3 regions of the Desulfovibrio inopinatus DSM 10711 genome follow, and region 3 is predicted to be linked to each of the others. Evidence: riboswitches for the same ligand, from Rfam matches in the RefSeq annotation. Region 3 holds a riboswitch; each other region holds the start of a gene.
The links. Region 3 has a riboswitch for cobalamin ahead of metE (5-methyltetrahydropteroyltriglutamate--homocysteine S-methyltransferase). Riboswitches for the same ligand answer to the same signal wherever they lie in the genome.
Positions count from the first base shown of each region.

Region 1: another riboswitch for cobalamin. It lies ahead of G451_RS0108295 (FecCD family ABC transporter permease); the one in region 3 lies ahead of metE (5-methyltetrahydropteroyltriglutamate--homocysteine S-methyltransferase).
Region 2: another riboswitch for cobalamin. It lies ahead of G451_RS0125620 (sirohydrochlorin cobaltochelatase); the one in region 3 lies ahead of metE (5-methyltetrahydropteroyltriglutamate--homocysteine S-methyltransferase).

Region 1 is NZ_AUBP01000007.1:180,277-190,902, reverse strand. It holds gene G451_RS28405 (TadA family conjugal transfer-associated ATPase) at 8-1,408, opposite strand; gene G451_RS0108330 (CpaE/TadZ family protein) at 1,555-2,727, opposite strand; gene G451_RS0108325 (hypothetical protein) at 2,748-3,161, opposite strand; gene G451_RS0108320 (hypothetical protein) at 3,573-4,085, shown strand; gene G451_RS28400 (AAA family ATPase) at 4,161-5,405, shown strand; gene G451_RS0108310 (BMP family ABC transporter substrate-binding protein) at 5,362-6,411, opposite strand; cobalamin riboswitch at 7,965-8,155, shown strand; gene G451_RS0108295 (FecCD family ABC transporter permease) at 8,382-9,419, shown strand; gene G451_RS28390 (ABC transporter ATP-binding protein) at 9,416-10,246, shown strand; gene G451_RS0108285 (ABC transporter substrate-binding protein) at 10,209-10,626, shown strand, end outside.
Region 2 is NZ_KE386882.1:76,671-87,296, reverse strand. It holds gene G451_RS0125650 (hypothetical protein) at 1-564, opposite strand, end outside; gene G451_RS0125640 (type IV pilus twitching motility protein PilT) at 1,017-2,102, shown strand; gene G451_RS0125635 (type IV pilus twitching motility protein PilT) at 2,117-3,289, shown strand; gene G451_RS0125630 (iron-sulfur cluster assembly scaffold protein) at 3,450-4,142, shown strand; gene G451_RS0125625 (GGGtGRT protein) at 4,155-5,153, shown strand; gene G451_RS0125620 (sirohydrochlorin cobaltochelatase) at 5,225-6,124, opposite strand; cobalamin riboswitch at 6,257-6,436, opposite strand; gene sucD (succinate--CoA ligase subunit alpha) at 6,475-8,571, opposite strand; gene G451_RS0125610 (ABC transporter permease) at 8,718-9,578, opposite strand; gene G451_RS0125605 (hypothetical protein) at 9,780-10,289, shown strand; gene G451_RS34740 (thioredoxin family protein) at 10,336-10,569, opposite strand.
Region 3 is NZ_AUBP01000002.1:94,494-105,119, reverse strand. It holds gene G451_RS32170 (M23 family metallopeptidase) at 1-50, shown strand, start outside; gene G451_RS0102825 (DUF2867 domain-containing protein) at 57-545, opposite strand; gene G451_RS0102820 (LemA family protein) at 716-1,273, shown strand; gene G451_RS0102815 (DUF2207 domain-containing protein) at 1,297-3,201, shown strand; gene G451_RS0102810 (acyltransferase family protein) at 3,314-4,306, opposite strand; gene metE (5-methyltetrahydropteroyltriglutamate--homocysteine S-methyltransferase) at 4,611-6,884, opposite strand; cobalamin riboswitch at 7,047-7,266, opposite strand; gene G451_RS34010 (hypothetical protein) at 7,433-7,915, opposite strand; gene G451_RS0102790 (glycosyltransferase 61 family protein) at 8,613-9,494, shown strand; gene G451_RS0102785 (sensor histidine kinase) at 9,708-10,626, opposite strand, start outside.

The sequences.
Region 1 (10,626 bases), on a different contig from region 3:
CATCCCCCTATACTTCCATAATGACACCCGGATTAAAGACGTCGTCCGGGACCGTGACGCCTTTGGAGATAAATTTTGAGTAGAATTTCGGACGAATGCCTCGGGAAACAAAAACCCCTTTGACTTTATTCTCTGCCGACAGGCCATGCTGTTCGAAGGCGAAAATCTCCTGCATGGTGATGATTTCTCCTTCCATGCCGGTAATTTCTTGAAAGCTGATGAGCTTACGCGAACCATCGGACAAACGCGCAATTTGAATAATGACATCGATGGCGGAAGAAACATACCGCTTCAGCGATTCCGAAGAGATATTCAAGCCGGTCATCGCGACCATGGTTTCCAAACGCATCAAGGCGTCACGCGGGGTGTTGGCGTGAATGGTGGCCAAAGACCCGTCGTGTCCTGTGTTCATGGCTTGTAACATGTCCAGGGCTTCACCACCGCGAACTTCGCCGATTATAACACGGTCGGGGCGCATACGCAGACAGTTTTTGACGAGGTCACGCTGTGTAATTTCGCCTTTCCCTTCAATATTGGGCGGCCGTGTTTCCAAACGTACGACATGCTCCTGCTTGAGCTGAAGTTCGGCCGCGTCTTCTACCGTGACAATACGTTCGTCCGACGGGATAAACCGTGACAAACAATTGAGCATAGTGGTCTTCCCGGAACCGGTCCCCCCGGAAATGAGAATATTGAGCCGGCATTGCACACACCCGCGAAGCACTTCGGCAATTTCCTGCGTCAATGCTTTATAATTGACAAGGTCGGGGATTTCCAAAGGGTCACGTGAAAATTTACGAATAGACAATGCCGGACCATCAATTGCCAACGGAGAAATAATAGCATTGACGCGAGAACCGTCCGCCAAACGAGCATCTACCATGGGCGAAGATTCATCGACGCGCCGCCCTACACGGGACACGATGCGATCAATGATCTTTTTTAAATGTGTATTGTCTTTAAAACGCGAGTCTGTGAGCTGAAGCTTTCCTTTGCGTTCCACCCAAATCTGGCGATAGGAATTCACCATGATATCGCTCACGCTTGGGTCTTTGAGAAACGGTTCGAGCGGCCCAAGACCGAGCATTTCATCTTGAATTTCCGCGACAAGTTTATCACGCTCGAATTGGTTAAGCGGCATCTGCGCAAATTCTTCACGCAAAAGGCGCTCCACCAATTTTCCGATTTCGCCCTTCAACGCGTCTTCTTCCAACGTGTCGAGCAATGACAGATCAATGAGATCAATCAATCTGTCATGTATTTTGGTCTTTATTTCGTAATACGTATCAACTTCAACTTGTCGACTTTCGGATTTTGATTTGGACTTGGATTTGCTTTCGCCGGTAGATTTTTCCGATCGATCAAGCCGTTTTGGAGCAGTGAAACTTGGGCGGGCAGGGAATCCCATATCGTCTCCTTGTGGCGATATCGGCCTAAGAGCAACCTTGTGGCTCCCGTTTTGGCCGATTGTCCCAGGCGAACCGTATACCCGAGACGTTAGATACAATGCAGCATCGGGTGGACTCGACGCCTTCCGTTCCACCCGTTACGATGTCATGATTTCTTCAAAGGAAACAACTTGCTCAATCCAAACAAACCGAGTCCTTTTTTCTTCTTTTCTTTTTGAGGCAACAGCTCTCTGGCCAGGCCTTCCACACTCTTGGTGACCGGCTGCTTGGGTGCATTAACAAACAATGTTTGCCCTTGGTTGATGGCATCAAGCGTCGCTTTGTAATCATTAGGAATTTGCCAAAAACTCTTCTTTTCCATGGTTTCTTCCATATCGGCGACGGTCAGGTCGCAGTCGGCAAGATACCGGTTCACGACGATATGAATTTTTTCTTCCCAATTCATATCCGGCTGTCGGAAATGTTCCAAAAATCGTTTGACATTGGCAAGGCAGGTCAAATTCTGCACCGATGTGAGAAGAATGGTATCTGAAACTTCCATAACCTTCAGCGTCACTTCGTCAAGATACATTCCGAGATCAATGACAATGACATCAAAAAGTCCACGCATCATTTCAAGGATACTGGCAATGTTTTCCGGTGTTGCTGATTGAAGGTCTTCGAGCTGACTTGGTGGGGGAAGAACGTACAATCCAGAAGGATGTCTCGTGAGCACGCTCATGAGGTACGTTGCATCGAGTCGGGAAATATTGCTCACAACCTCGCCCCAGTGGAATTTGGGTTTGAGGTCAAGAAACAACTCGACTTCACCATACGGCAAATTCATGTCGATAAGAACAACCGACGACACCTCATCTATGCGTCCAAAAGAATCTGCTAAATTGACCGCCAGCGTGGTCGTGCCCACACCGCCTTTGGCACCAATCACATTGATCAGCATGCCTTGCTTGGATTGGACATGCTCTTTGAGCTTTTCACGACGTTCCTTAAATCTCCACAGCGCCAGACGCAGTTCTTCTTCATCGGGAGGATCTTTGAAAAACTCCCGGACGCCGGCGCGCATGGCGGCAAGCAAGACATCGTTATCCATCTTTTCGGAAATGAAAAAGACATCGATGTCCGGATGACTCTCCATCAGGGAACGCACCTGCTCCAAGTCAGCACCAATATCTTCGGATGCTTCCATAATGAATAACGACGTCGCATCCGGACCTCCTCCGAGGACTTCGATATCCCCGACGTCGGCAATGACGCGTTCGACAATTTCACGAGTGGCAGGGTCGACGATATCAAGAATGACGGCAATCTGATCACGCATGGGTCTCATCCGGTGCTGTGTTATCCGGCAAACATGCCGGCAAGTTTCGGGTACAAAAAGGTATACATGAGCAGAAGCAAAATCGCCATGATGACAAATCGCAGGATAAGCCGGGAAAAAAAGCGGAATACCGTCCCCAGAATGCTCACTTGCGGAACATCGCCGCGTGCTCGTTTGCCTGACACGATTCCTTCGGAGCGCAAAAGCGCATACGTGCCATACAGAGAGAACGTGATAATGACGAGGCTTATAACAGCATGCGGCGTGGAAAGCACTTCACGCACGGCGTCAAAGGCTTCGGTCAACCATGTCATTGCCTTTTCCATGACATCGCTGTCCAACGCGTTCCCCCCGGGAACACCTCCCGGAGCGACGTCCTGCACCGTATCACGAAGATCATTGAGCGAACGGGTAATTTCGTTGGATAAAGGCATGCCGGCTCTTCCTTGATCGTGCTGCCGATGCAACACATGTGCTCTGTATCTGTCTATGACACTACGACGTGAACGCAACCGAAACAAGTCTTAAGCGTCGTGGAAGTTGACCGTATCGATTCTTGTGCAGCCGAAATGATATCGAATACAAAAAATATGCCTGTAATATGACACCGACTCCTGCCAACTGTAAACGGTATGGTTTATGCTTTACACCGTATATTGAGTCATTCTGTGTTCATCGCGTGACAAGGACCTTCCTTGGTCTTATACAGGAAAGTATAGGTGATGAATCGATATCAAATACGGAAATGGACCGCGACGACGACCACGGGGTCTTCCACGAATCGTGTTCTCGTATTCCACAGCTTGTGGACAGGCGGCGTCCGGCGATGCACAAGGACGGCTCCCATGGAGAAAAAGATGACGTTTTGGATGCGGCGACGATCCGATCTTTCCGGCCCAAGTGCACAAGGTGCACCCGATGTTATGGCTGAACTCCTCAACCCGTCGCAGGATGAGACCTTCGACAGGGAAAATGAGCTCCAGGACGTGATTCGACGTCACGCCGAAGCCATTGCACCTCAACAACGTCCCAGTTCGCTCACTGGTCGAACTCCCAAAACACTTCATCCGGTCCCCAAAACAGCACAGAAGAAGCAAGCCAGTAAACGAAAAAAGGCAACCAAAAAGAAATCTACCGTTTACCTGACTGCGCAAAACGCTCGGGGACTTGATGACGCCAAGAAAGAATTACGCCGAATATGTCCTCATCAACACAAGGGATGCATTTCCAAATCCACCATTGTGGACGAAGCCCTGGCCTTGGTGCTTGAAGAATTAGCCGTCAAAGGGTCGGAAAGTGCTTTAGCCAAATCGCTGGCTTTAAAAAAGAAGCGAAAAAACGATCCGGAAGCATCGTAGAATATATTTTGAGACATTGCGCCATGCCGGACACTGCCGGTTCGGCACGAACACAGACGCAAGGAGCGGCACCACATGCTCAAGACTACGGACACCAGTGACATCCAAATGGCCCCGAATGCCAGGGGGCAGTCCGGGGACGACAACAAGGTTATCGTCATTTGCCCCCATTGCAAAAAACGCCATATCATTGAAGCATCTAAAATTCCGCAAAAACCGACATCGGCCATTTGCAAGAATTGCCATCGCCGGTTCCCGCTCCGCGTGAGCGAAACCACCGACGCCGCAACACCACCAGTCGCAACGTCCGTCCCGCCCATGGCGCGTCGTCCTGGTGTTTTTCCTAAGCCGACAACGTCTCCACCTGCCCCGCAGGCCAAAGCCGACGTTGACCCGACGCCCCAGTCTCCGGAGGAGCCTGTTTTCCGTATGCCTCGCGAGTCGCTTGTCCCGGACGACGGCGAACCGACTTCCTCCGCTCCGACCACAAGCCGCGAAGCACGTTCATACTGGACGCGTAAAATCGGCATTATCATCAGTAAAGGCGGTGTCGGCAAAACCACGACCGCTGTCAACCTGGCCGCGGCAATGGCCCGCATCGGCCACAATACATTGCTTATCGATACCGATACACAAGGACAGTCCGCGTATGCACTCGGCATCAAGCCCAAATATGGTTTGGCAGAACTGCTTGCCGACGGGGCCGACCCGAACTCCGTCCTGACCCAAGCCCGCGATAACCTTTGGCTTCTGGCCGGAGGAAAATCCCTGGCCGGGGTCAAACGAATTATCGATCGAAAAGATTTCGGTGGCGAGATGACATTAAAAGAGTCCCTTGCCCCTTATGATGGCCGTTTCAAGTTTGTCATTGTTGACTCGTCTCCGGGATGGGATCCCCTGACGGTCAACGTGCTCTTTTATGTCCACGAGGTGCTCACCCCGGTCTCCCTGGAAGTCATGTCGCTGCAAGGGCTATCCGAGTTCCTGAAATCGCTCTCAGCCATTTCACGATATAATAAGGATGTCGCCCTCAAGTATATTCTTCCGACATTCATGGATCGACGTGTTCGGCATCCGTATGAACTCTACAAAGAGCTCGTCAAAGTATATCCCGAATACTTGTGCGATCCCATTCGATATAACGTAAAGTTGTCCGAAGCACCGGCCAGAGGCCAAAGCATCTTTGAATATGCTCCCGGTTCACCCGGAGCGGAAGACTATGAACGTTTGGCATGGCATATCATCAATGCAGGGATGGACATGCAAGACAACGATGTCACGGAGCCACCGTTGCAGCGGTCACGGCCGACGGCACGTTGATGACCCCCTGCTTGATTTTCAGGGCAAACATCTTGAGTTGACGCAATTCAAGTTCGGAGAACAGAGGCCATGTATACGTCATGGGCGTTATGGAGACACCATTTTCTTTGAGCCCTAAACTTATATCCACATTGGACAACGTTCCATCACGTGCACTGGCAATAGTGTGGAGGATTGCTATATCCAAGCGTTTCATGACACTTGTCAGCACTAAGCCAGGAGCAACGAAATCCTGATCTGAATCCACACCAATGACAAAACGGTTGTGGCTTTTAGCTGATTGAAAGACACCGGCATTGGCAGCAGAGGCCACGGCGAAGATGACATCACAGCCATCCGCATACATGTCATCGGCCATGGCATGCGCTTCTGGAATGGCTATAAAAGGGATAATCTCCGGATATTGTGTTCCAATAAAGCGTATATCCAGTTGGATATCATGCCGAATCTTCTTTGCGCCGGCTTCAAATCCAAGGATGAAATCATTGATGACTGGAGCATCAAGTGCACCAAGAACTCCGACCTTACCGGATTGCGTCCCCCATGCTGCAACAGCTCCAGCAAGATAGGACGCCTCGTTCTGCCGGAACGTGACTGAACTCACATTATGGAGATATGTTTTCGCGGAGCAATCCAGCAAAACAAAACGCACATCATCATGAAGCCGTGCAACGTCGTCCACGGCATCAATCATGCGAAATCCTCCTCCAGCAATGATAAGATTGGCACCGCGGGCGATAACGCGTTCCATAGCTGCTGCGCACGTAGCGGGAGACTCGGGGGTCTCCTCCAGGAAAGGAACACCATAGAGCGTACGGGCTAAAAAAACACCGCCTTCCTGCATGAGATTGAAAGCACTGTTCTTCTTACTCCCAACGCCTCTCACCAACCCAATGACAAGGTTTTGTGTCTCCACTGGAGGCGCTTCAGATATACGTATTTCCTGAGCAGAACTGTTGGCACACAGCACAGCAAGGAAAATAAGGGAACAGAGCAGTCGTTTCATACTGATACGCTTAAATAGGAAGAGTTTGAGGGTGGAAATACCTGACTTATGTGGCATCTATGGGGAGACATCCCAAATGCATCCATGGCGACCTTTTTGGAATCGTACACGACAAAAATGACAGAAAGACGAAGGAGGAAATACATAACAATGAGACAAAGGGGAGGATGGATAATTCAATAAAAAGAAACAGCTTTCGTCGCTATAAAAATTATTCATGACGAAAAACGGACAAACTCGTGGGGCTCATGTGAGTATTTTGGGGAAACAACCCCCACACTTTTGTGTTGACTACCCATCGCATCGTATAAAAATATACGTTAAGCGACATCGCCTCTCAGTGCAACATAAACGCACGTATACCAACAAACCGTACTATTATCATAGGGAAGAGATACTCTCTCTACCAATAGAACACAGCCGCCACACGTACACCAGAGACCACAAATTATGTTGGATATTTCACAATAATTTTTCAACAAAGCGTTTCAAGTTCTCTCTTCAAACTCATAGTGAAAGTATTTCTAATAAAAATTGTTATTGTCTCCCAGGCTCTAACGTCGCCCCGTCACAACTCCATGTCCTGAGAGTCAAGAATCGATGTCAGAAAATACGAGACTGCCATACCATCACAAATCAGCACGGACGGAGAAAAGGGAGGACCGACTGGAACAATGAAAAACAGAGAATAAACGGATTGGAGTGAAAAAGCGACAAAAGAAGTAAGACAGTTACAACACCATAGCGCGATACTGGAGCAATTAAAATTCGTTCACATGCCTTCAAGCCAATAATCCTGGCAAGACAGATACATGGACATGGCGATCAACCATTCTGATGTCTCGTAACGTAAAACTCCAGGAGACGCCATGTCCATTCACCGTATAAAATGAAGTACTGTGCTCAAATCGATATCCGTTCTATTTCTTAGAATCACCTTGATCGAGAACCATGCGGTTCACCATGCCGCATTTGGGGCACCCTTTTCCAGGAGATTCTTCATCACAGGCGGAACAGTATATCGTAAAACATCCAATACATCTATAAAGAACGTCATTCGGTATTTCTTTTCCACAGTTAGGACATATACCGTTGTAGTTTGCCATTATTCATCTCTCCTTATTTACGTCTCTCGTTGAGTCTTTCATTGGCATTCAAACGATGTACGACATAGGATGCAAAATGATTTATGAATGGCACCCTTGCGCGAACATCTACGTTCATGCAGCCATAATCCTCTATTCTTCGAAACATATTACGCAGGGGAGTGCCCAAGAGGCCGTGGAGGTAATACGTGCTCAAGAGGGGGCTTATACATCATTGCATTTCCGAGATATCCTTGAAAGATGATCCCCTACACCCAAAAGCGCTGCCTGTATACGCCCATCTCCATCGTCTATCCTCAGAAAAACAATATTTTACATATATTTTGAGCAATTAGATTGTCACTCTCTCTCTTCGTTGCGTGTCAGACAAAATGAAGACCAATATATCAACGTGCAATTGAGCAATTCGGTCAAGCCCCCAACCTTGACAGCCCCCCAGGCACCGCATACATGGAGCCCATTCAGGGTGGCCCGATATCTGGGCAGAATAGGGAATCCCGTGCGAATCGGGAGCGGACCCGCCGCCGTGAGTTTCGCGTAGTTTGCGCAACCGCACTTTCATTGATGCCACTGAGATGATCGGGAAGGCGAATTTGCGGGAAATGAGCCGGAAGACCTGCCTTGAATGATTGTTGGCGTCGGCAACGAGGAATCTTGCCGGGCGCATGCATGCGGAGACGAAATACGGACGTCCCGAGAATCGATACATATCGGTCCGGGACGTTTTTTCATAGACGCACCATCCTGCCCGCACTTTTGCCCCTTGTTTTGCTATGCGACCTGGCTATGATCCATCGTGGTCTATTCGCGTGTTATCCACTCTTTTCCAAATGCCCTGCAATTCATGAATTCGGGGCCACTATCATGCCCATACGACACGTTGCCCTTTTCACCTGTTTCAGCGTCCTTTCGATCGCGTCCTTGCTTGCGGCCTGTACGCTGGGGCCAATGCCTGTACCCCTCGATCAGACGCTTGCCGTGCTCTGGTCGGGCATTTGGCCATTCTCCACTGGTGTCGTTGGAGATGACACCATTCGCACGGTAATTCTGGATATCCGGTTAAGCCGGGTACTGCTGTCGTTTCTTGTCGGCTCGGGCCTGGCTGTCTGCGGGGCGGCATTTCAGGGCGTGTTGCGGAATCCCCTTGCCGATCCCTTCACGCTGGGGGTGTCGAGCGGCGCGGCGTTCGGCGCATCGCTTGCGATGAGTCTCGGCATGGCTGGATCGACCGCCGTGTTCGGGATGACCGGCTTGCCTGTGGCCGGTTTGGCCGGAGCGTTGGCGGCGCTGTTTGCCGTCATGGCGCTGGCGAGATCGGCAGGTGGATTTCGTCGAGAAACCCTTGTGTTGTCCGGCATTGTCGTCGCCACGTTTCTGGCGGCACTGATTGCCCTCGTCAAAGCGCTGGATGAAGACGCGGTTGGCGCTATTGTCTTTTGGATTATGGGAAGCTTCCAAGGCCGCGGTTTTATGCATGTGTGGCTCTATCTCCCGTATGGCATTGTCGGAACGGCCATTTTGTTATTTTACAGCCGCGAACTCGACATGTTGAGCTTGGGCGATATCCAGGCCGAACAGCTCGGTGTAGCCGCAAAGAGAACGCGACTCATTGTCTTAACAGCCGGCAGCCTCATGGCAGGGGCGGCTGTAGCCGTTTCCGGTGTTATTGGATTTGTCGGCCTGGTGGTGCCTCACCTGGTACGTCGAATGGTCGGGGCAAGCCATCCTCGCTTGCTCATGGCATCGGCCTTTGCCGGAGGATTGCTGCTGCTGTGGTCCGATGTCATCGCGCGCCTCATCCTTCCCGGCGGTGAAGAATTGCCGGTGGGCGTTGTCACAGCTCTGGTCGGGGGGCCATTCTTCTGCCTTGTCTTGCGTCAAAGCCGACGGGAGCATGCATGATCGAAGCGCACGACCTCGACTGCGGTCACGGTTGCACCACCATCCTCCAGCATGTCTCGTTGCAGATTCAAGCAGGGGAGATGGTTGGCGTGCTCGGTCCGAATGGATCAGGGAAAACGACATTGCTGCTTACACTTTGCGGTGTCTTGCCACCACTTCGCGGAACGGTCCACGTGGATGGACACAATCTTGCCGGAATGTCTTCAAAACGTCGGGCAGCGAAAAGCGCCAGCGTTCCGCAGCGGCTCGATGCCGTGTTTGATATGGATGTGACAAGCCTCGTCCTCATGGGACGATATCCCTATCTTTCTTTACTCGGCAACTATGGTCCGGACGATGTCCGAGCCGCCGAAACCGCCATGCAGGAAACCGGAGCATGGCCCTTACGACATAAAAACGCCCGAGCACTCTCGGGAGGCGAACTCCAACGTGTGTTGATTGCCCGAGCATTAGCCCAAAGTACGGGAGCACTGTTTCTCGATGAAGCCTCGTCCGGTCTTGATATTGGTCGCAAAATTGAGATTCATGACCTGCTTCTTGCCAAAAGCCGAGGCGGCATGGCGATTGTTTCAGCCATCCATGATTTGAATCTTGCCGCCCAATATTGTTCCCGACTTATTTTTCTCCAACACGGCCGCATCATTCTCGATGGACCGACAACTGACGTCTTCACGCAAGACAATCTCAGACAAATCTATGAAACACCACTTACGGTCTTTCCCCATCCCGTCACGGGCGCCCCGCAATGCTTACCGATTCCCGGTTCTCATCGCACTGTGTCTGAGCCAGATGATGTTATGCACCCAGGCTGCGACGGTCTGGGCTGAACCGATTGTTTTCACCGACGACCTCGGTCGCAACGTCCAGCTTGAGGCCCCGGCAAAACGGATCATCGCGTTATACGGCGCCTTCAACGAGATCCTTGCAGCCATGGGACTGGAAGACCGCATTGTCGGCCGCACCAAAGCCGATTTGCTGCCGCCATCCATTGTGGACAAACCGTCCATAGGAACGCACATGCGCCCGAATGTTGAATTAGTGGTCGGTCTTCGGCCCGATCTTGTTCTCCAAATGGGCGGCCGTAAAGACGCGAGCCTGCCTGTTGAACAACTTCAGGAACTCGGCCTGACGACCGCGTTTTTCAATGTGACCGACTTTCCTTCACTCATGCGCGTTATCACCATACTCGGAGAAGCCACCGGCCAAC
Region 2 (10,626 bases), on a different contig from region 3:
AAATATCTGCTGAATGGTTCGAATGTCTTCGCGGGGAACTGTATACGCAAAGACGGTCAGTTTTTCTGTTCCACTTTCTTGAACTGGGTTGCGGAGTTCAAAATCGAAGACGACGTCGTTTTCATCGAATGAAAACGCTTTTTTTGCTGTCCAGAAAACAGCATTGGCAATTTGATTCGGCGGCAATTTGGGGATGTGCAACTCGCGCATATCCACCCGATCTGTTACGAGTACTCCCCATACGGCCACTTTCTTTCGTTCGCTTCCACACAGCTGAGAAAACGCTGCCGACAGTTTGCCACCAAGAAGAGGGATATCGTCATGGTCTGTTGGGTCAAGAGGGGTTTGGACACATTGGATCGAGTCGACTGAGGATCGGTTGAACGTCAGCCTTGTAAGATAAATCGCCTCTTCACCGACATCAATACCAATGGTTGCACGCTCTTTTCGTTTGAGCGATGACCAGAAGGTTGGGGTTGCTGGTGGTATTGCGCAAAACGAACCCGGTTTGACACGTTGTTTCGTGCTCGCGTGTGTGACTTCCGTTTTTTGGCGTTTGGCCATACCTCTTCCCGGTGCTCGTTGCGGTGCGTCTGTATGTTGGCGCTGGATTTCGGTCTTGTTCTCACAGAGAAGAAGGGACTGACTATCCGCGGCCGACGTGAAATGCTGTATTTTCGTCGCCAAGGGTGTGCAAGACGATACGCCACGTACCGCAAAAAGAAACGATGAACATGAGGCGTACAAAAATTGATAAGCGATGTCCCCGGCCACTGTCAAATGCGAGTCTGCGGAAACTCCTTTTGATTACTCGCTTTTCTCGTGATGAATACTCTTGTACGAGGATGCTTTCATGCCAAGTTTGTCACGATGATGACGGATGCTGGACATAATATATTGATTGAGAATCAAGGAGCCGCTTTGCTTGATTCAAAAAATGTTTTTCGGTAATTCCATTGAAAATTCATAATGGTATTTTTCTATTTTATACTTCGATTTCATGACATGGAGGTTGTATGGCGCAAATCGATGCGTTTCTCAAAATGATGCGTGAAACAGGTGCATCTGATCTGCATTTATCAAGCGGGTCCCAACCTATTTTACGTATCAATGGCATCTTACAGCGTATTAAATATAAAGTACTTGAGGACGAAGATCTTAAAGCATTGTTGTATGAGATAACGCAGGAAAAACGTGTTAAAGAATTTGAAGAGACAGGGGATATTGATTTTGCCTATGAAATAGAAGGTCTCGACCGATATCGTGTCAATTTTTTTCGCCAACAGTACGGCGTTGCAGCGGTATTTCGTCGCATACCGAGCGAGTTGCTCACGCTTGATGATCTTGGCATGCCTGAGGTGCTGAAAGAGTTAGCGTTATTACCAAAGGGACTTGTTCTTGTCACCGGCCCGACAGGCAGTGGGAAATCAACGACATTGGCCGCCATGGTTCACCATGCCAATACCCATCGGAAAGATCATATCATCACCATTGAGGACCCCATCGAGTTTCTTCACCCATCGAAAAGTTGTCTCATCAACCAACGCGAAATTGGACGCGATACAAAAACATTCTCGTCTGCATTACGCGGGAGCTTACGCGAAGACCCGGACATCATCCTCGTTGGGGAAATGCGTGATCTTGAAACGATTGAACTTGCTTTGGAAGCCGCTGAAACTGGGCACCTTGTCTTGTCCACGTTGCATACTATTTCGGCTTCCAAAACCATCGACCGCGTTATCGAGGTCTTCCCCGGCGATAAGCAAGAACAAATCCGCTCCAGTTTGGCGGAGTCGCTCCGAGCAGTTGTCGCGCAGAATTTATTTCGTCGTATCGATACACCTGGACGCGTGGCCGCACTAGAAATTCTTATTGCTACGCCGGCGGTACGAAATCTCATTCGTGAAAGAAAAAATCATCAGATTGAAGGGGTTATCGAGACAGGGAAAGCACATAACATGCGACTGATGGACGATTCCATTGAAGAATTATTGGATGCTGGTATTATTGACGAACATGACGCTTTGTCCAAGTGTGTGAATAAGAAACGTTTTCGTGCGCGACTTGAAGATGAAAACACCACATTGTTTCAATACGAATAATCCCCGCATATATTATGGAACACATTGAGCTCGATAGTCTGATTTGTGATGTCCTTGAAGCAGCGCCAGCGTTGTCGGATATTCTTTTTTCGCCGGACAAACCGATCCAGGCGGATATTCATGGTGTTTTGACGCCAATTGAGAACTCCATTGTGCCTGGCGTGCTTTCTTCGGAGAAAACCGCTTCGGTGGCCGCGGTCATACTGAACGATCGTCCAGAAAAGCAAGCAGAGCTTCAAGCCGAGGGAGCCTGCGATCTCTCGTACGATGTCGAAACAGCCCGATTTCGTGTCAATATTTTTACACGTCGTCGATCATTTTGCATTGTCATGCGACGTCTGCCTTCCACGGTTCCTTCTTTGGCTGAACTCCGTTTACCACGACTTTTTTCGACAATCGGTCAGGAACACAGTGGGCTTGTGCTCGTTGTCGGGGCAACAGGTACCGGAAAGTCGACAACGTTGGCTGCTATTTTGGACGACATCAATAAGAGCCAGGCCGTCCATATCATCACATTGGAAGATCCCGTTGAGTATGTGCATGACCACCACATAGCCACGATAAGTCAGCGTGAACTTGGGCTCGACTTTCCTTCGTTCTCTCATGGACTTCGAGCGGCCTTACGTCAGGCTCCACGGGTGATTCTCGTCGGAGAACTGCGCGACCGCGAAACCATCACCACCGCACTTCGTGCTGCGGAAACGGGCCACCTTGTGCTTTCCACATTGCATACTATCGATACCGGGGGAACAATTGGTCGTATTGTCGGGATGTTCGATCATTCCGAAGAACGGTATCTCCGTCAGCGTCTTGCGGCCAGTCTGAAGTTTGTCATTGCTCAACGTTTGCCGGGACGTCTTGGCGGAGGACGGGTTCCTGCCTTTGAAATCATGCGGAATACGTTGGCGATTCGAGAATTGTTGTTGAGTGGTGAAACGCCAGAAAAGACATACTACGATATTATTGAAGCCGGAAAAACGTTCGGCATGATTACTTTCGATCACTATCTCGCCATGCTTTTTCAAAAAAATATTATCGACGAAACAACGGCCATATTTCATGCCAGCGATCGCAGCCGTTTGCTGTTGGCGATTGATGGCATCAAAAAAGCCCGAGGCGAGACGGTCTCAACCATTCAAGGTCTCCGTCTCGACGACGAATATGAGGAAATCGACCATGACAGCTAAAATTTTTCTATAATGACATCATAGGGCATTCTGTTTTACGTGGAAACGGGGATGTACCTGTCAGAATGTTTGGCGGGATGGATTGCCATTGGTACCCGCTCGTATCCCCTCCGGAGTTTTTGAATCCTGTTATGAGGTGACATGAATACAGGAGATCCACATGATGTATACGGAAACGGTGGAAGGAATGGATTGCGTGGCCAAAGGACCGCAGAATGGTCCTGCCCCCATTCCTCAAGAGGGACGTTATGTCCAGGCCAAAGAGATTGCTGACATTTTCGGCCTGTCACATGGCGTAGGATGGTGCGCTCCGCAGCAGGGGGCGTGTAAGCTGACACTCAATATCAAACATGGCATTGTTGAAGAGGCGCTTGTGGAAATTTTGGGGTGTACAGGCGCTACGCATTCCGCAGCCATGGCCGCGGAGATTTTGCCGGGGAAAACCATCCTTGAAGCGTTGAATACCGATTTGGTCTGCGATGCTATCAATACGGCTATGCGTGAACTCTTCAACCAGATTGTGTATGGCCGGAGTCAAACGGCATTCTCAGAAAATGGTCTTCCTGTGGGGGCTGCTCTTGAAGATCTTGGCAAGACATTGCGCAGTCAAGTCGGGACCATGTACAGTAGTAGACTTAAAGGCCCACGATACCTTGAAATAACAGAAGGCTATGTGCGTCGTATCGGGCTCGATGCCAATGATGAAATTATAGGCTACAGCTATGTCAATATCGGTCGCATGATGGCGCTGATTGAAGAAGGCGTTGATCCGGCGCAGGCTCTTGAAAAGGCTTCCGGGGAATACGGTCGATTTGATGAAGCCGTGCGAACGCTTAACCCGCGCAAAGCGTAGGGAGGGGCAGACATGGAACTGTTTGAAAATCAACAGCGTCGCATGCCGTCTATCGAAACGACCCTGAAGCACTATGGACTCAAAGAGTTGGCCGATGCACGTCAGCTCTGTCTTTCAAAAGGCGTCGATCCCGCAGCAATGGTGCGTTCGATTCAGGAAATCTGTTTTGAAAACGCCTGTTGGGCGTATACGCTCGGTGCAGCCATTGCCATAGCGAAGAAGACCAGCAAAGCGACGGATGCGGCGAAAGCAATTGGGGAAGGATTACAGTCGTTTTGTATACCGAAATCAGTTGCCGATCAGCGTCAGGTTGGCCTCGGCCATGGTAATTTGGCGGCAATGTTACTGTCGGAAGAGACAGCGTGCTTTGCGTTTATTGCCGGTCATGAATCGTTTGCAGCGGCTGAAGGTGCCTTGGGTATTGTGCATTTCGCCAACAAAGCACGAACACAACCTTTGCGCGTCATTCTCAATGGATTGGGGAAAGACGCGGCTCATATCATTTCTCGAATCAACGGATTTACGCACGTCAAAACCCGTTTTGTTTATGAAACGGGAGAGTTGAATATCGTTTCTGAAACTCGCTACTCCCAGAGTGATCGTGGTGATGTGCGGTGTTTTGGAGCCGATGATGTCCGTGAAGGGGTAGCCATCAATCATCACGAAGGTGTGGATGCGTCCATCACGGGAAACTCGACCAATCCGACGCGGTTTACACATCCCGTGGCCGCCATTTATAAAAAAGAACGCCTCAGTCAGGGAAAACCGTATTTTTCTGTTGCTTCGGGAGGCGGCACCGGACGTACGTTGCACCCGGATAATATGAAAGCCGGCTCGGCATCGTACGGTATGACCGATACGATGGGACGAATGCATTGCGATGCCCAATTTGCGGGATCGTCGTCGGTTCCGGCACATGTTGAAATGATGGGACTGATCGGTATGGGGAACAATCCCATGGTCGGGGCAACTGTGGCTGTTGCTGTAGCCGTTGCGCAGGCTCTGCAATAGTATCGATAATTACAAAGACGCTTACACGAGCGTGTCATGAATAAGCGGGGGGCGTACGCCCCCCGACGATGTTAGTGAGACTTGATATTGAGTTGAGAATAGGCTGTTTTGAGATGATCAACCCATATGGCGACCAGCTGGTCATAGTCTGCCAGCCCTGTGAGCACTGGTACACTCGTGATGCCGTTTTTATCAAGAATGGACTTCCATGAATCGGGCTCGTCGCCGGCCATATCATTATTGGCATGATCACCCGCCACGGACATTAACGGCATGAGCCAGGCCTTGGTCAGGCCATTTTTTTTGAGCTTTTCGATTACGTCGTCGAGCGTTGGGAAGCCTTCAACCGTTCCGACAAAAATATTGGGGTCTCGCTTGGCGAGATGATACTGGAGAGCCGCATAATAGACGTCGGCTGGATGGTGTGTTCCGTGTCCCATAAGGACAATGGCTTCATTGGGTTTTCGGTCAGCGGGCAGACAGGCCATGATCGCATCGGCGACCTTTTCGAGATCGGTGGATGTCGCCATGAGGGGCATTCCCATGACAACCTGTTGCATGCTCTTGCCCATCGTTGGAAAAGCGTAAGCTGTTTTCAGTAGGTTATGATATTCCTCACCTGGAATGCTGTGAAGCGATTGGACCGCGACGTGGGTAAAATTTTCATCTTTCATCTGTGCAAGTGCTTCGGCTGGTGACGCGATATTCCGGTGTTGCTCCCGAGCGATTTTGGCCCGAACGATTTTTGATGAATAGGCCATGCGCACTGGTACGTTGGGGAAGGTTTTTTTGATGACACCTTCAATGTGCTGAAGCGCTTTTTCTGCCGTGGGCATCGTGGTACCAAATGCGACAACAAGAATTCCCGGTTTATCTTGTTTAGGACCATCATGGCCGCAATAGGCCTGCATTGTTGGGAAAGCACAAAGAATCAGCAGTAGAATGATTGTCGAGAAAAGACGTTGAAACATGCATACCTCGGAAAGGTCGCGGGCTTTGTGATGGGCCGATAAAAAAGTCCTTCCATCGGCAATGCCTCAAGAAGGACAAGACGTTTTTTTGCCCTGGTCGTATGATCGGCAAAAAGCCCGTTGCCGTCACACCATATCCTTATTCGTCGGGCAGGTCTTCCGGCTTACTCCACCACGTTCGGCCTTCCCAGGTTTTCCCAGTGACACACAAGGAACGTGGCAACATTGGAGTTTACGGCGGCGGGTCCGCTCCCGATTTTCACGGGATTCCCTTTTCAGCTCATGATGAGCACCCGCGCTTTCTGTATCGTGCAGCGTGTCTTTCGGTCAAGACGTGCAAGGAACCAACCTTATCGTGCCATGGTGGTGGCGAGGGCGTCGGCCAGCTTGTCGAGTTGGTCGAAAACGGGAATTCCGGCATCGTGCAAACTGCGTACTTTGGACTGGGCATCGCCAGCGGATTCGATAATAGCTCCAGCGTGTCCGAGGCGTTTTCCCGGAGGGGCGCTCAATCCGGCAATAAAGGCTGCCATGGGTTTGGGCGCGCCGCATTCGGCATAAATACGGCCAGCCTCCTCCTCGGCTTTGCCTCCAACTTCACCAAGCATGAGAATGGCATCCGTCGTGTCATCGGCCAAAAGATGTGGCAAGAGATCAGCAAAAGAGGATCCGATAAACGGGTCTCCCCCCACTCCGATGCAAATGGATTGTCCAAGCCCACGGCTGCTGAGATGGGCGGCCGCTTCGTACGTCAACGTTCCGCTTCGCGAGAGAACCGCCACGCGTCCCGGTCGGAATGGATCCGTCGGCATAATCCCCGCTTTGAATGCTCCTGGAACGATGATTCCGGGGGTATTGGGGCCGATAAGACGGGTTGAGGTTTGGTCAAGTCGGGAGAGGAGTGCAAGCATCGGTAACTGAGGAATACCTTCGGTAATGAGAATAACAGTCTCAATACCGGCATCGGCGGCTTCCAATACCGTGTCCGGGGCAAATGCAGCCGGGACAAAGATAACGCTGACCGTTGCGCCATGGTGATGGACGGCTTGCGCAACGCTGTCATAGACGGGGATGCCGCAAACGGATGCTCCTCCTTTGAATGGCGTGACGCCAGCCACAATATTGGTACCGGCATCAAGCATAAGTCGGGTATGGTGTCCGGCGACGCGTCCGGTGATACCTTGAATGAGAATTTTCGTTTCGGCAGCTTTCGGGAGCGCTGGACCTGTGGGGTGAGGTAACGATTTGGGCATCGCAGATGCCGTTTGGAAGGGGAGCGTTTTGGGGGTGCTGAATGCGAAGTCAGAAATTGATCCATGTGATGGTTTGGCACCGAAGGCTTTTGTCAGGAGCCTGACGGCTTCGGCCGTATCATTGGCTTGCAGAACGCCGGGAAGAGAGGAAAGAATTTGACGGCCTTCCTGGGCAGAATTCCCCGCCAAGCGGGCGACGAGGGGTTTCGGGGGAGCATTTTGTTCAAGGGCCTCGGTCATGGCAAAGGCAACACTTGCACAGGAAAGAATTCCACCGAAAAAATTGATAAAAACGGCTTCGACCTGGGTATCGTCAAAAAGGAGTCGAAATGCGGTCTTCATGCGCTCACTGTCCGCAGCACCTCCGAGATCGAGAAAATTGGCGGCACGGAGACCGGACGCATTGAGTATATCCATGGTCGCCATGGCCAGACCGGCTCCATTGGCGACAAGCCCAACGCAACCATCCAAGGTATGGAATGGAAGACCCACGGCGCGGGCGAGATTTTCTCGTTCGGAGAGATAGGCGGAGAGGTGGAATCGATTTGGATTTGGGGAGAGAGCCAATGCATTGTCGCCGATTTCAACTTTGGCGTCGAGGGCAGTCCATTCTCCATCGACGACAACAAGTGGGTTGATTTCCGCCAAAAGCAAGCCATTTTCCCATACCGCCTGAAAGAGATGCGTCGTGAGCACCAAGAAACCGGGCCAAAGTGCTTTTTCGCACCCTAAGTGAAAGAACGCACGTCGGACTTGCCAAGAACCAAGCCCTTCGGGCAGTGAAACGGTTTGAACGAGAAGATTGTCTGTATCGGCGGACTCCACATCAATACCGCCATGGCGTCCGCAGATAAAAACCAGGGATTTTTTATCTCGAGATACCGAGAGACTGAGATAGTATTCGCGTTCAAACGAAAGTTGTCCTTCAATACGGACATACGGTGGAGTAGTCCCGGCGACGGGTGTTAAAAGCACCTGTTGTATTGCTTGGTCCAGAGAGCGTGGCTCATCCACCATGATAATTCCACCTGCTTTTCCCCGACCTCCGCTGAGAACTTGGGATTTCACGACATACGGTGGGTCAAACGGGAGAAGAGTTGTCCCTCCGTTGTTTTTTCCCATGATGACACCTTCCGGTACGGCAATACCGTACTCAGAGAGGAGTTCTTTGCCTTGGTGTTCGTTCAGCCGCATGTCATCTCCCGTTGGCTAGAGTTTGGAAGGGATTGCGCGCACGTGAGGTGGCCGAAAAATATTTGTCTGTCTACACGTTCCTCTGCATTTGATAAAGACCAACGATATGAGAAGAAACGCTTTTGCAAAAATGTGGAACGAGAAATCTATCGTGTCGTATGTTGACGAGGATCGAATCGATCACGAAGGGCTTCCCCAACAATGTTGTAGCCGACGACGGTCAGTAAAATTGCCAAACCGGGGAAGGTGGCCAGCCATGGTGCAATACCCATGACATCTTTACCATCCATGAGCATGTTGCCCCAACTGGCCGTTGGGGGTTGTACACCAAGACCGAGAAAGCTTAGTCCCGATTCCGTGAGTATAGCGCCGGCAACGCCAAGGGTTGCAGAAACAAGAATCGGCCCTAAGGCATTGGGCACAATGTGATGAACCATGATATGCAAAGACCCTCCACCTTGGAGACGCGATGCTGCGATGAAATCGCGCTGCTTCAGACTGAGGGTGTCGGCTCGAACGAGTCGGGCAACGCCCATCCATGAAGTGAGCCCGATGACGATCATGATGTTTACGAGCGACGGTTCCAGGAATGCGATGACCGCCAAAATAAGGAAGAAAGACGGAAAGCAGAGCATGACATCGACAAAGCGCATGATGGTTTCATCGACAACTCCACCAAAGTAGCCGGCCAGAAGGCCCATAACAAGGCCAATGGTAATCGCAACACCGACTGCGGCAAATCCGACCCAGAGAGAAATACGTCCACCATAGAGAAGGCGAGCCCAAACATCGCGTCCTAAACTGTCGGTCCCCAGGAGATGATTCGGACTCGGGGCTTGCAAGATCACATCAACATTGATGGCGTTCGGGTCGTATGCAGTGAGGAATGGAGCGAAGATTGATGCCAGAGAAAATCCCACGACGAGCACAATGCCAATAAGAAGAAATGATTGGCGAGGCCAGAACTTCCAACGTGGAAAAACGATTCGATGTCGTATGGTGTTCATAGGTGATATGATTGGCTGAAGCAGAAATAAAGTCAATTGTGGAATGAAAGTACGATATGCTGCTTTACTCTTTGCGAAAATGGAGCAAACATATGCCTACGATAGAAACGTTGAACGCTGCTCCCACAGTCTTATCTTGCGGGGTGACATGGTGTATTCGTGAAAACATGTATTCTGGCGTGAAGCTGGAGGGGGGATGGTATGACAAAATGGACAGCCGTTATTGTTTTGATGGCATGGAGCCTTTGGGGTGGAGTACGTTTAGGAATGTGTCAGGATATTCATAAAGGGCTCAAGCAGTATGCATGGGGCACAACATGTTCCAAAGCTTTTTCGGGTGAGGAATGGAAAAAAGTGGATATGTGCTTTGAATTTGACAATACAGCAAAGACATTTTCGTTGGTGTATGATCCGGAAGCGGTGAATGCGTGCCCGTATACATTTTATTCCAAAGATGACGATGAATTGCCTGCCATCGACGAAATTCGCGTCAAACGCAAACTGTTTACCTGCAATAGCAGTGATAAACTCGTCGGGCTTGTTTTAGATTATACGATTCTCGATAGATCAGGTATTGAAGCAAAAGTGGTCGAGAAACTCGGGGACCCCACATTTAAGGGACTTGATGAACATGTATGGGACTTGGGAGATATATTTGTTATGGTTGGTTCCGGGTATGGTGTGTTCTATTCTCGCCAGATGGACAATTAATATTTCGCCGGCCGTTGCATGACGGCCGGCGAGATTGATTTCACTATTATTTTATCCACTTGGTAATTTCTTCTTTCGAAGGGGAGCGACCGGCAGACTTGACCTCACCGTCGATGACCAAAGCCGGTGTCGTAAAAACGCCGAGTGTAGCCATGGTTTGCATATCCTTAACTTTTTCGACATGGGCTTCGAGACCGTTTTCTGCCAGCACTGCATAAACCAAGCTCTCCAATTCATTGCACCGGGGGCATCCCAGTCCTAGAATTTGAATGAGTTTCATAGAATTCTCCTTGAATTGTGTCGAAGCACCCGTGGTTTCGCCTGGTGCGGACGTCGT
Region 3 (10,626 bases):
CTGCCGTACTGACAGCGATGCCCAACTTGACCGTCATGGATATGAAATAAGATTTTCTACCGGCCGACTCGCACGGCTGCGGCCATGGCCGTGGTGAGAACAAGATGGTGAAATGGTCGCACGATCTGGAAATAGAGTCGGCCGGTGGGTCTCAAGAATGTTACAAACGTCCCCACATCGAAGCGGGTATCTGTTTGTTGTTGTGATGCAACAACCACGATGTGCGCTATCAAATTCTTGTCTTCGGTTTTCCCGATCCAATAGCTATCGTACGCAGCCTCCACGACCCTAAATGGTCCCAACTGTTCGCCAGGTGTCATCGGAGCATGGCTCCGAGAAAAGGTTCCGGTCATCGTCGGAAGCCGAATGCCAAGAATTCCTGCAACAATTGCTCGAAACGCATACATTGATTGCAACCAGACCGGTCGATATTGCAACAAACTGACCACGAAACGATCTAATGGCATGCGACCACAAACAGATTTCCAATCCACATAATCGGTGTCCTGAGACAACATCGTCACAAGAGGAATTTGCTCATGCATGGCCGGGCTCCATGTGTTTTCCGCACTATGTAAAAAAGACCTCAAAATCAGCGTATTATAAATAACGCCGCTGCAGAGCAACCGTTTTTTCTTTTGGCAGCTTGCGCCCTTTCGACATTCATGATTTTGTCATGTTCTCTTTATGAACCTAATCATCAAAGGAGACTCCCATGACGGCCCTCTATATTGTTCTTGTACTCGTGGTACTTGGCGTCATTTATGCCGTGTCGCTCTACAACGGACTTGTTCGCAAACGAAATATCGCGTCGGAAGCGGAAAGCGGCATCGATGTCCAACTCAAACGACGCCACGATCTCATTCCGAACCTTGTGGAAACGGTGAAAGGCTATGCCGGGCATGAAAAATCCGTTCTTACGGATGTCACCATGCTACGTGCACAAAGCATGCAAGCCACTGGCATGAAAGAAAAAGCCGGGCTGGAAGCGGCGCTCACCCGGTCAATCGGCAATTTGTTTGCCGTGGCCGAAAACTATCCCGACCTCAAAGCCAACCAGAACTTCCAGCAGTTACAAACCGATCTCACGGCTATTGAAAACGAAATCCAGTTGGCGCGACGATTCTACAACGGCGCTGTCCGCGACTACAACACCGCCATTCAATCATTTCCCGCCATGCTTGTGGCCGGTTCGCTCGGATTTGCTCCTCGTGAATTCTTTGAACTTGAAGACAAAGGCGATCGTCAAACCCCGACGGTCAACTTCTCCTGATTATTCAACGCAAGGAGACACCCATGCCACGCCTACTCCGTCCCCTCGCCCTCCTCGTGTTTCTTGCTCTTTCCGCCTGGATCGCTACGGCCCAGGCGGCCGAGGTCATCACCCGCTTTGACAGCGACATTCAGGTCTACACCGATGCCAGCCTCAAAGTACGCGAATCCATTACGGTTATTGCCGAGGGCAATAAAATTAAACGGGGAATTTATCGTGACTTCCCCACCCGATACACAAACGCTTCAGGGCAAAGTATCGTGGTGCCGTTCCATGTTGAATCCGTTACTTGCAACGGCAAGCCGGAACCGTATGTTGTGCAGGACCTGTCCAACGGTAAACGTATTCGCATCGGGCAGAAAGACGTCATCCTCTCGCCCGGCACATACACCTACGTCATTACGTATACGACCGGCAGACAAATCGGCTACTTCGCCGATCATGACGAACTGTATTGGAATGTCACCGGCAATGGTTGGGGCTTTCCCATCAAACAGGCACAAGCCACCCTCACCCTCCCGCCAGCTGCCAACATCTCTGATGTCACCGGATATACCGGTCCTCAAGGCTCGCGGGAGTCGAATTTAACAGATCATACCACGTCGCCCCATACAGCGGTTTTCACCACGACGGAACCGCTCGCTCCGGGTGAAGGCATGACGATTGTGGCCGCCTGGCAAAAAGGCGTTGTACACCAACCTGATGCCGCCGAAGAAGCACGCATGATGTTTTGGGATAACGCCGACCTGTATATTCTGGCTGGCGGTGTATTGCTTGTCTTTCTCTACTACATCTTCATCTGGTGGCGAGTTGGTCGCGACCCTCGGGCTGGTACGATTGTTCCACTCTTTGCACCACCAAAGGGAATTTCTCCGGCAGCAGCGCGCTTCGTCATGCGCATGGGATTCGATGACACCTGTTATAGTGCGGCCATCATTGATGCCGCCGTGAAAGGATGTCTACGCATAGTGCAAGAAGACAAAAAGACCTACAGCTTGGTCCGGACGAATACGAACGAATCAACTTTATCTCCGGGCGAAACCGCGGTCATGCGTGCGCTGTTTTCTCTTTCTGATACGATTGAACTCAAGCAAGACAATCATCAATCCATCCGAAAAGCCCGAAAAAATCTTCAACGCAGTCTGGTCAAAGAGTTCGAAAACGCGTTCTTCGTCACCAATATCACACAGTTTGCGGTCGGGATCGGTCTCAGCCTCGCGATTGTCATCCTGGCACTTATTTTTGGTGATATGGAACGCCTTATGCCAACTCTCATCATGGCGTTTTTTCTGTGTGTTTTCGGCACAGTTGCCGTCAGCATGCTGCGACGCTTTGCCGGATTAAAAATTATCCAGAAAATGCTAACTGTTATCATACTCCCACTCATGCTCATCGGTTTTGCCGTCCCAGTGATTGCACTCATGATGGAAATGGCAACGGGAATCTTGTGGCTTGAACCGGCGTCCATGGCGTCTCTTGTTCTCCTCAACCTTACCTTCTTTCATCTCCTGAAAGCACCGACGGGGCTCGGGAGAACGTTCATGGATCAACTGGAAGGATTCAAGATGTTCCTCGACATTGGCGAAAAAGAACGCCTTGCCACCCTCTATCCACCCAAAATTACGCCTGAACTTTTCGAGCAGTTCCTCCCCTATGCGCTGGCGCTGGGCGTTGAGCAAGCCTGGGGTGAGAAATTCAACAATGCCATGATCGAAGCTGGTGTTGAACCGACCAGTTACGTTCCAATCTGGTACGTTGGTCCATACTGGCATCATGGAACCGATATCGGTGGCTTCTCCTCATCGTTAAGCACTGGCCTGACGTCCTCGGTCATGGCATCGTCCGTCGCTCCGGGTTCGTCCTCCGGATTCGGCGGTGGTGGCTTCTCCGGCGGTGGTGGAGGCGGTGGCGGTGGTGGAGGCTGGTAAGCGAACTATCAGTCAACAACACGGAAAAGAATCAACGTGCCTTTCGAGCTCAAGAGAACTCCCTTGGGCTCGAAAGACCGCAATATGCAGACAGCAGTACATACAAACGATTTTATACCGGGGGAAGCGCACTTGATGACGTCGTCATTTGGGAAGCTTGACGAATAAGTATGTGGTGCATGAACACCGTACACGCTCGATAAACTGCAATTGTTGGGAAGAGCAAAAGCAATGCTACCAAGAACAGAAACATGCTTGAATGGACATATTTTTCAAGGAAGTACAAAAAAAGCGGATGCAGAATATATATATGCAAAGAATATTGTGGAGATATCGAAAAGAACAATACTTTCTGTATGAATCCATTCAATCCAAATAGAAACATGCCTACAGCAAATGGTATTGTCACAACAAGAAATTGATGCCGTATCGCGTCGGAAGAATAGTGTTGAAGAGCATAGTATGCCTCGGCATACTGAAATCCAATTCCAACAAGAACAAAGAGGACAGTATAGTATAATTTCATGCTATACACATCGTATCGAGATAAAACCATCCCGATATAGAGAAATGGAATCGACAAAAGATACTTCGTCATATTAAACGTTATTGGTGTATCAATACGGCATACCATACAAAAATCAGTAGAAACACATGCAACGAGGATAATACAGGAAAGAGGAAGAAAGAGATCGTCCCATCCAAGGCGCTTCACACTATAAATAACGGCGACACCGATAATCAATGATGAAAGATACCACAGGTGGAACCACGTTCCAATATACAAAACTTTCATAGAAAGTATTCGCGAGAGCCCATCCCAACCTCTGTCCCACACAACAAGCGGTGCATAGAGACACGAAGCAAGAACAAACAGTATAAGAATTCTCACAAGGAACTTTGGTGCTCTCTCAACAACACTTCCATTCCTTTGCAAAAAATATCCGGAAACAATAAAAAAAAACGGCACAGCCCAGCGGAATAACAAACGAATATTCACACTCCATTCAGGAGGAAGCTCGCTGAAATGACCGACATGTGTTGCGACGACACTCAGAGCAGCCAAAAGCTTCACAAGCTCTAAAGACATCACGCGCTTACTCATACAACCTCTGAATGAAATATTTTTTTCAATACGTCATACCGATAAATGGCAGGAAATTTCTATCAGGAAAACCATGAATTTTTCAAAAAAATCCATTTTGCAATGAAAATATACTTGGAAGGGGAAATGAATATGAATTTACCAGCTCATCATGAAGGGAGATACAAGACGACAATACATTTTATACTATTCGTCAAAGCACGATGTGAATTCTTGGTCATGCAGAAAAACCGTGAGCAACACACCGTATAACAACGAAGTTACACGCCAAAAACTTGTGTTGCTCACGGCACTATGCTTCCTCTTAAATCATGGAGCCACGTACAATTCGTGCCGCCTCAACCATATTCTTAAGTGCAGCATGCGCCTCGCTCCAACCTCGAGTTTTCAAACCGCAATCCGGATTTACCCAAAGCCGTTGTACAGGAATAACAGCGATTGCGCGTCGCAATAAGCCTTCCATTTCTGCAACGCCAGGGACACGAGGACTATGAATATCATAGACTCCAGGACCAATCTCATTGGGGTATTGAAATTCGCGAAACGCTTCGAGCAACTCCATACCACTTCGGCTCGCTTCAATACTGATAACATCAGCATCCATCTCAACAATTGCACCGAGAATTTCATTGAATTCTGCGTAGCACATGTGGGTGTGGATCTGCGTTCCATCGTCCACACCATTGGCTGCAAGGCGGAAGCAATCCACGGCCCACCGCAGATACTCCGCCTTGTCCTCATCGCGAAGCGGTAACCCCTCACGAAGAGCCGGCTCATCAATCTGAATGATATCAACTCCCGAACGTTCTAAATCATGCACTTCATCCCGAATAGCAAAGGCAATCTGAGTACATGTCATGCTTCTGGGCTGATCGTCGCGTACAAAACTCCAGCAAAGTATCGTCACCGGCCCCGTGAGCATCCCTTTCATGGGCTTTTGTGTCAGGGATCGAGCATATCGTGTCCATTCTACGGTCATGGGAGCAGGACGGCTCACATCACCAAAGATAACAGGTGGTTTCACACATCGACTTCCGTAACTCTGCACCCAGCCGTTCTTGGTAAAACAAAATCCATCCAATTGCTCACCGAAATACTCGACCATATCGTTGCGCTCCGGCTCTCCGTGAACCAACACGTCCAGGCCGATTTCTTCCTGCTTCTCAACGACATCTTTAATGAAGCCGCGCATTGTCTCCGTGTATTCCTCAACCGAAAGCGCTCCTTTCTTCCATTGGCTCCGCGTCGCCCGAATCTCTGTCGTTTGCGGAAAAGACCCGATGGTTGTCGTCGGGAGCAAGGGCAAACCATGGAGTGCACGCTGCACGGTCCGGCGTTGGTCGTAAGGGGTATGGCGACACAACATATCAGGCGTCATATTTTCCACTCGTTGACGAACAATATCGTTTCGAATGGAAGTCGAATTTCTCCGAGCTTCCCAAGCGTCGGCATTCTCCTTCAGTAACACGGGATCGCCATGGCCGCGTACTGCATCGGCAATCATCCGTACTTCCCGGCATTTTTGCAGTGCAAAAGCCATCCAATTTTTTACTTCAGCAGGTAAGGCCGTTTCTTCATCCAGATCCACCGGCGTGTGAAGCAAAGAGCACGATGGCGCAATCATAACCCGATCCAGTCCAACAACAGACACGGCAGTCTCACAAAGCGTTATCGCTTTCTGTGCATCAACCCGCCAAATATTGCGCCCATCGACAACGCCAAGCGAAAGGCACGTTTGAGGGGCAAGTTCGGGAAGCATGAATTCCAATTGTTCAGGCGCTCGTACGCAATCCAGATGGAGTGCATCAATTTCAAGTTGCGAAACAAACGATCGATTATGGGAAATAGCACCAAAATAGGTGGACAACATCACCTTGGCTGGACGTGCCTGCTGCAGGATGTTCATGTAGGCTTGACGAAATTGTGGAACCAATTCCTGGGGAAGGTTCAGGGCAAGCACCGGTTCATCGAGCTGTATCCACTCGCAGACAGAACTCAAACGATGAATGATCTCGGAATAGACGTCGAGCAGCCCGGGAAGCAGCGACATAGTGTCAAAAGGACTGCCTACGGCTTTGCCGAGTCGAAGAAAGGTAAACGGTCCAGGAAGAACCGCTTTGACGCGCTTGTGCTCAACCCGCGCTTCTTCAATTTCGTGGAAAAGCTTTTCGCAAGAGAGTGAGAAAATCTGATTTTGAGTAAATTCCGGGACAATATAGTGATAATTCGTATCAAACCACTTGGTCATTTCCATCGCGGTCATGCCACGTTCACTCTCTCCTCGAGCCATGGCAAAATACGTATCCAACTCCACCGATTCACCATTCCAACCATACCGTTCAGGAATGCACCCGACCATGGCGGCGGTATCCAGCATACTGTCATACAGAGAAAAGTCACCGACGGTGATGATGTCAATCCCCGCATCACGCTGTTCTTTCCAGTGCGTTATGCGAAGTTCTTTACATGTCGCTGTGAGATCTGCAGCAGTTCTCTCACCTCTCCAAAACGACTCCACAGCCTTCTTCAGTTCACGATGGCGTCCAATTCGCGGGAAGCCGAGCGTATGCGTCAGCATGCGTGACACTCCTTCAAATGCAAGGTTGAGTGTTTCACTCGGGCGCATCACGCAAACAAAAAACCCGTTTCCAGATAAAAGGAAACGGGCCGAAAAAGGATACACACCACGTCACAACAGTGTAACGCGAGGTACTCCGATTCCGGCCTTATTCGCGAGGCCCGAATGCATGCCTTGTCGGGGCGTCTTCCGGCTTCTGGGGGGAGACGAAATATTTCGTCTCAGCTCTGGAGGCAAATCCTTCCCGGAATGTATCCAGTGGTTTTGCCAAGCACCCTTATCCAGTTACGGCAGCGCGTCTGCGACGGATTTTCACCGTCTTCCGTTTCCCAACAGGCAAATATATACCAATGTATTGCGTCCCTCTAACGGACGCGGTGAAGGCTGTCAATTTGATCCTTCATCGAGAAGAATCAACGGTGGAGATTGTCTGGGGAAGACATGAACAACCGACAAGACAAGACTTCCCCTTCTTTCTCAACAGAGGCAACAGGTACAAAGCATCGGAGAGCTACACAGCACTTTCGATTTTATCGTTATGTTATATTTTACATTGCATTTCGATAATTTGGTAACCAAGAAGACGTCATACACGTTTGGCGTATCTTTGTGAGTTCGGCTTCATGCAAATCAACGCACAAAATGTGTGCGTGACGTGATGAATTGGCAAATTTCTTTTTAAAGGTAAAAACACCATCGCCGTTTGCTCCAGAAGGAGCACCTCCAAACCACACCTCTTTGTCTCCGAAAAAATGAATCGCTTGGTCGAATAATAAATATGTTCCGAAATCCTTCATAACGTGCTCATCCACTAAAAAACTATGCGCGTGCCAGCTTTGACCGCCAATGTCTGAGAAGAACAGGAAAACACCAGCAAGCGTTCCTGTATCGCGTCGTCGCAAAGCGAAACAAGCAGTACTTTCAGGATGATCACCAAAAGTTGTTATCAATCGCGCAAAATGATGCTCGTCGGGAGATGAGAACTCATGAATAGAACGAAGTTTTTTCAACCGAGATTGCCAGCTGAACATGACAAAATGTTCTGGAAGAAGCGTTTCGCGCTGAACAACGAATATCCGATCTGCATGTGTCAAACGACGACGAGTTCTTCGTGAGTAGAATTCGCGGCTAGATTGCTGCTTGGGACAGTGCCCCAAATGCGTCTTCAATACACGAAACTCAGCGTTGAATCGCTTGCGTATCGAGGACATAGCGGTATCAATCTTCCTCTCATCGATATCGGGCCGGATAACCGCAGTAAATGTGAGTGGGGAGAAACTTCCCATATCTCGTATGGCCTGAAGCTGCTCCAAGGAAGGAAGCGCTTGATAAGGCCAACTTCCCCAAGCATCCCAATAGTCAAGCTCGAAGCGACGCAACAAAAATGCCCCTGCCTCCGTATCCTTTGGTAGACCAAGCCAACCAAGTGTGTTTACATACCGTGGAGTATCAAATACGAGCATGCTCTTTCCACTCAAATTATTAGGACAAAGCGCAATCTTAAAACGAAACAACACAAAAACAATGTTAATAGTCTAATGAAATTCAACTTCTATTCAAAATAGCACTATATTATAATAAATCAAACGGACCATACCCATATAAAACAACACATTTCGATATCAATTGGGCCAAGATACACAACAACATTGTAATTATAAATCACCAATGCTCAGCCTATAACTGAAAACATTGACTTTACAGCATTATAAACTTAATTTTATAGATATGAAGACACCTTCTTACGCGACAAATCTTTGCTCGAAAAATGTTCAGAAATTGAACTTCTTATACGATACAAGCCCGCCCTTTGGTGCAAAAGAACATTTCTTTCACTTTCTGCACGGTTATGTAATTCCTGCCTTGCATTGGTGCCATGAGGTACAATGTCGACATGTCAGTTTTGAAGACTGTGGGCCCCTCATGAATCCCAAACTTGCCGAAGCCTGCCAGCTCGCCTCCCTTGACTGTAGTCCCTTGATGCACGTTGCTACGCAAGAGCAAGATTCTTCCACTCAGTGCATCATCCCGCGTTGGGATGTACAACTCATTCGCTTTGATGGGGCAAATCAGACACCGAGTGAAATAAGCATGTTCCGCTCAAAGACGGCATACATACTTCAGTTCATGCTGGATCGTGCCCAAGAAGTATGCAAGAAACAAGGAACCCTCGAACAATGGCAGCAAATAGATATACTCGTGCTCAGAAGATCGCCAGATCATCCCTATTATGCTCCCGGAGGAAAAGTAAAGTTTCCGAAGTATGGCAGAGGGCGGCGTGCACTCCTCAACACCTTAGACATTGCGAATCATCTTGCCAAATCTGGATATTCTGTCAAAGAAGTTGACATGGGGAAGCTTCCGCTTTGGGAACAAATTATAGCCTTTCACAATGCATCCAGCGTTATCGGTGCAAGAGGCGCTGAGTTTGCTCACCTGTTTTGGATGCGGCCTGGTGCGACAGCCGTGATGTTTGCAACTCCCACCGCCAAAGAAAATAACGCCTCCAGGTCCTTATCTGAAATATTTAATCTCCGTTTCATCTCACCCAAGGTCGAGAGCAATTTCTTTTCAGTCGAACCAGAAGAAATTCGTGCTTACTTGCCATAAATTGAACTGAAACTGCCCCTTACCGGCTATCTGCAACCGTCTTCGCTATACGCTCTCTCTTATGCAGAGGCATTTCTCGATTTCAAGAATTGAAAAGCTCTCGTTTTACCAAGTCAATACAGGAGGATGAAAGAAAACGCGGAGTTTTTGGGTAAGGAGGTACACGCGGAAAACATGATAGAAAAACGCACACATTGCGTTTTCCTTTTGTTCTTACGGCTTCGAAACAGGCAGTGTTACGCGAAACGTTGAGCCCTTCCCGACTGTACTCGTCAGAATGAGTTCCCCGTGAAGAACATTCACAAGCTCTTTCACAAGGCTTAGCCCTAACCCTATTCCTTCATTTTTACGGGTCGAAGAACCATCGAGTTGCCTGAATGGTTCAAAAATTTGCGCCTGATCCGCTGCAGAAATGCCTGGACCAGTATCTTCAACTTCAAGGATCAATTGCCCGTCTTTCTCGGATTCAGGCTGATACGAAAGACGAATAAACACATGGCCATTATCGGTAAACTTAACGGCATTCTCTCCAAGATTAAGCACAATATGACGAATTCCACTTTCTAGCCCGACAAGCATGTCCGGTGTCTCCATAACCGGAGGTGGCATAGACAAGCCTTTTGCTTCCGCCTGTGGCAAAACCATAGAATGGACGGTTGAAATCACCGCTTGAGGATCAAATTCAGAAAACGCATCGAATACACGAGTTTTTCCCATACGCACGAAAAACAATACATCATCAATGAGTTGGTCTAAATCTCTTCCCCGTTGCAAAGCAAGATCAACAAGCTGTTTCGTATCATCTGTCCCCCCTTCTTCATCTTTGAGAATCGTTAAAATACCGAGCACGCCATTCAGTGGTGTACGCAATTCATGACAAACAACGGACATGAACTGTTCCTTCATCTTCAAGGCGTCCTGTGCTCTTTCTTCCGCGGCTAACGCCGCCTTCTCAGCTTGCTCACGCTTGATTATCTCACGCCGAAGATCGCGAAGGCGTCGAGTGATAAAAATAATGAAACACAAGAGGAAGACAGGAAAACTGAGTAAAATATCATCGAGGTTCCACGATTCATGCTGTCGGCTGAAGACATGAAACTGCTCGAAAAAATTCGATGTTCCCAACAAAACA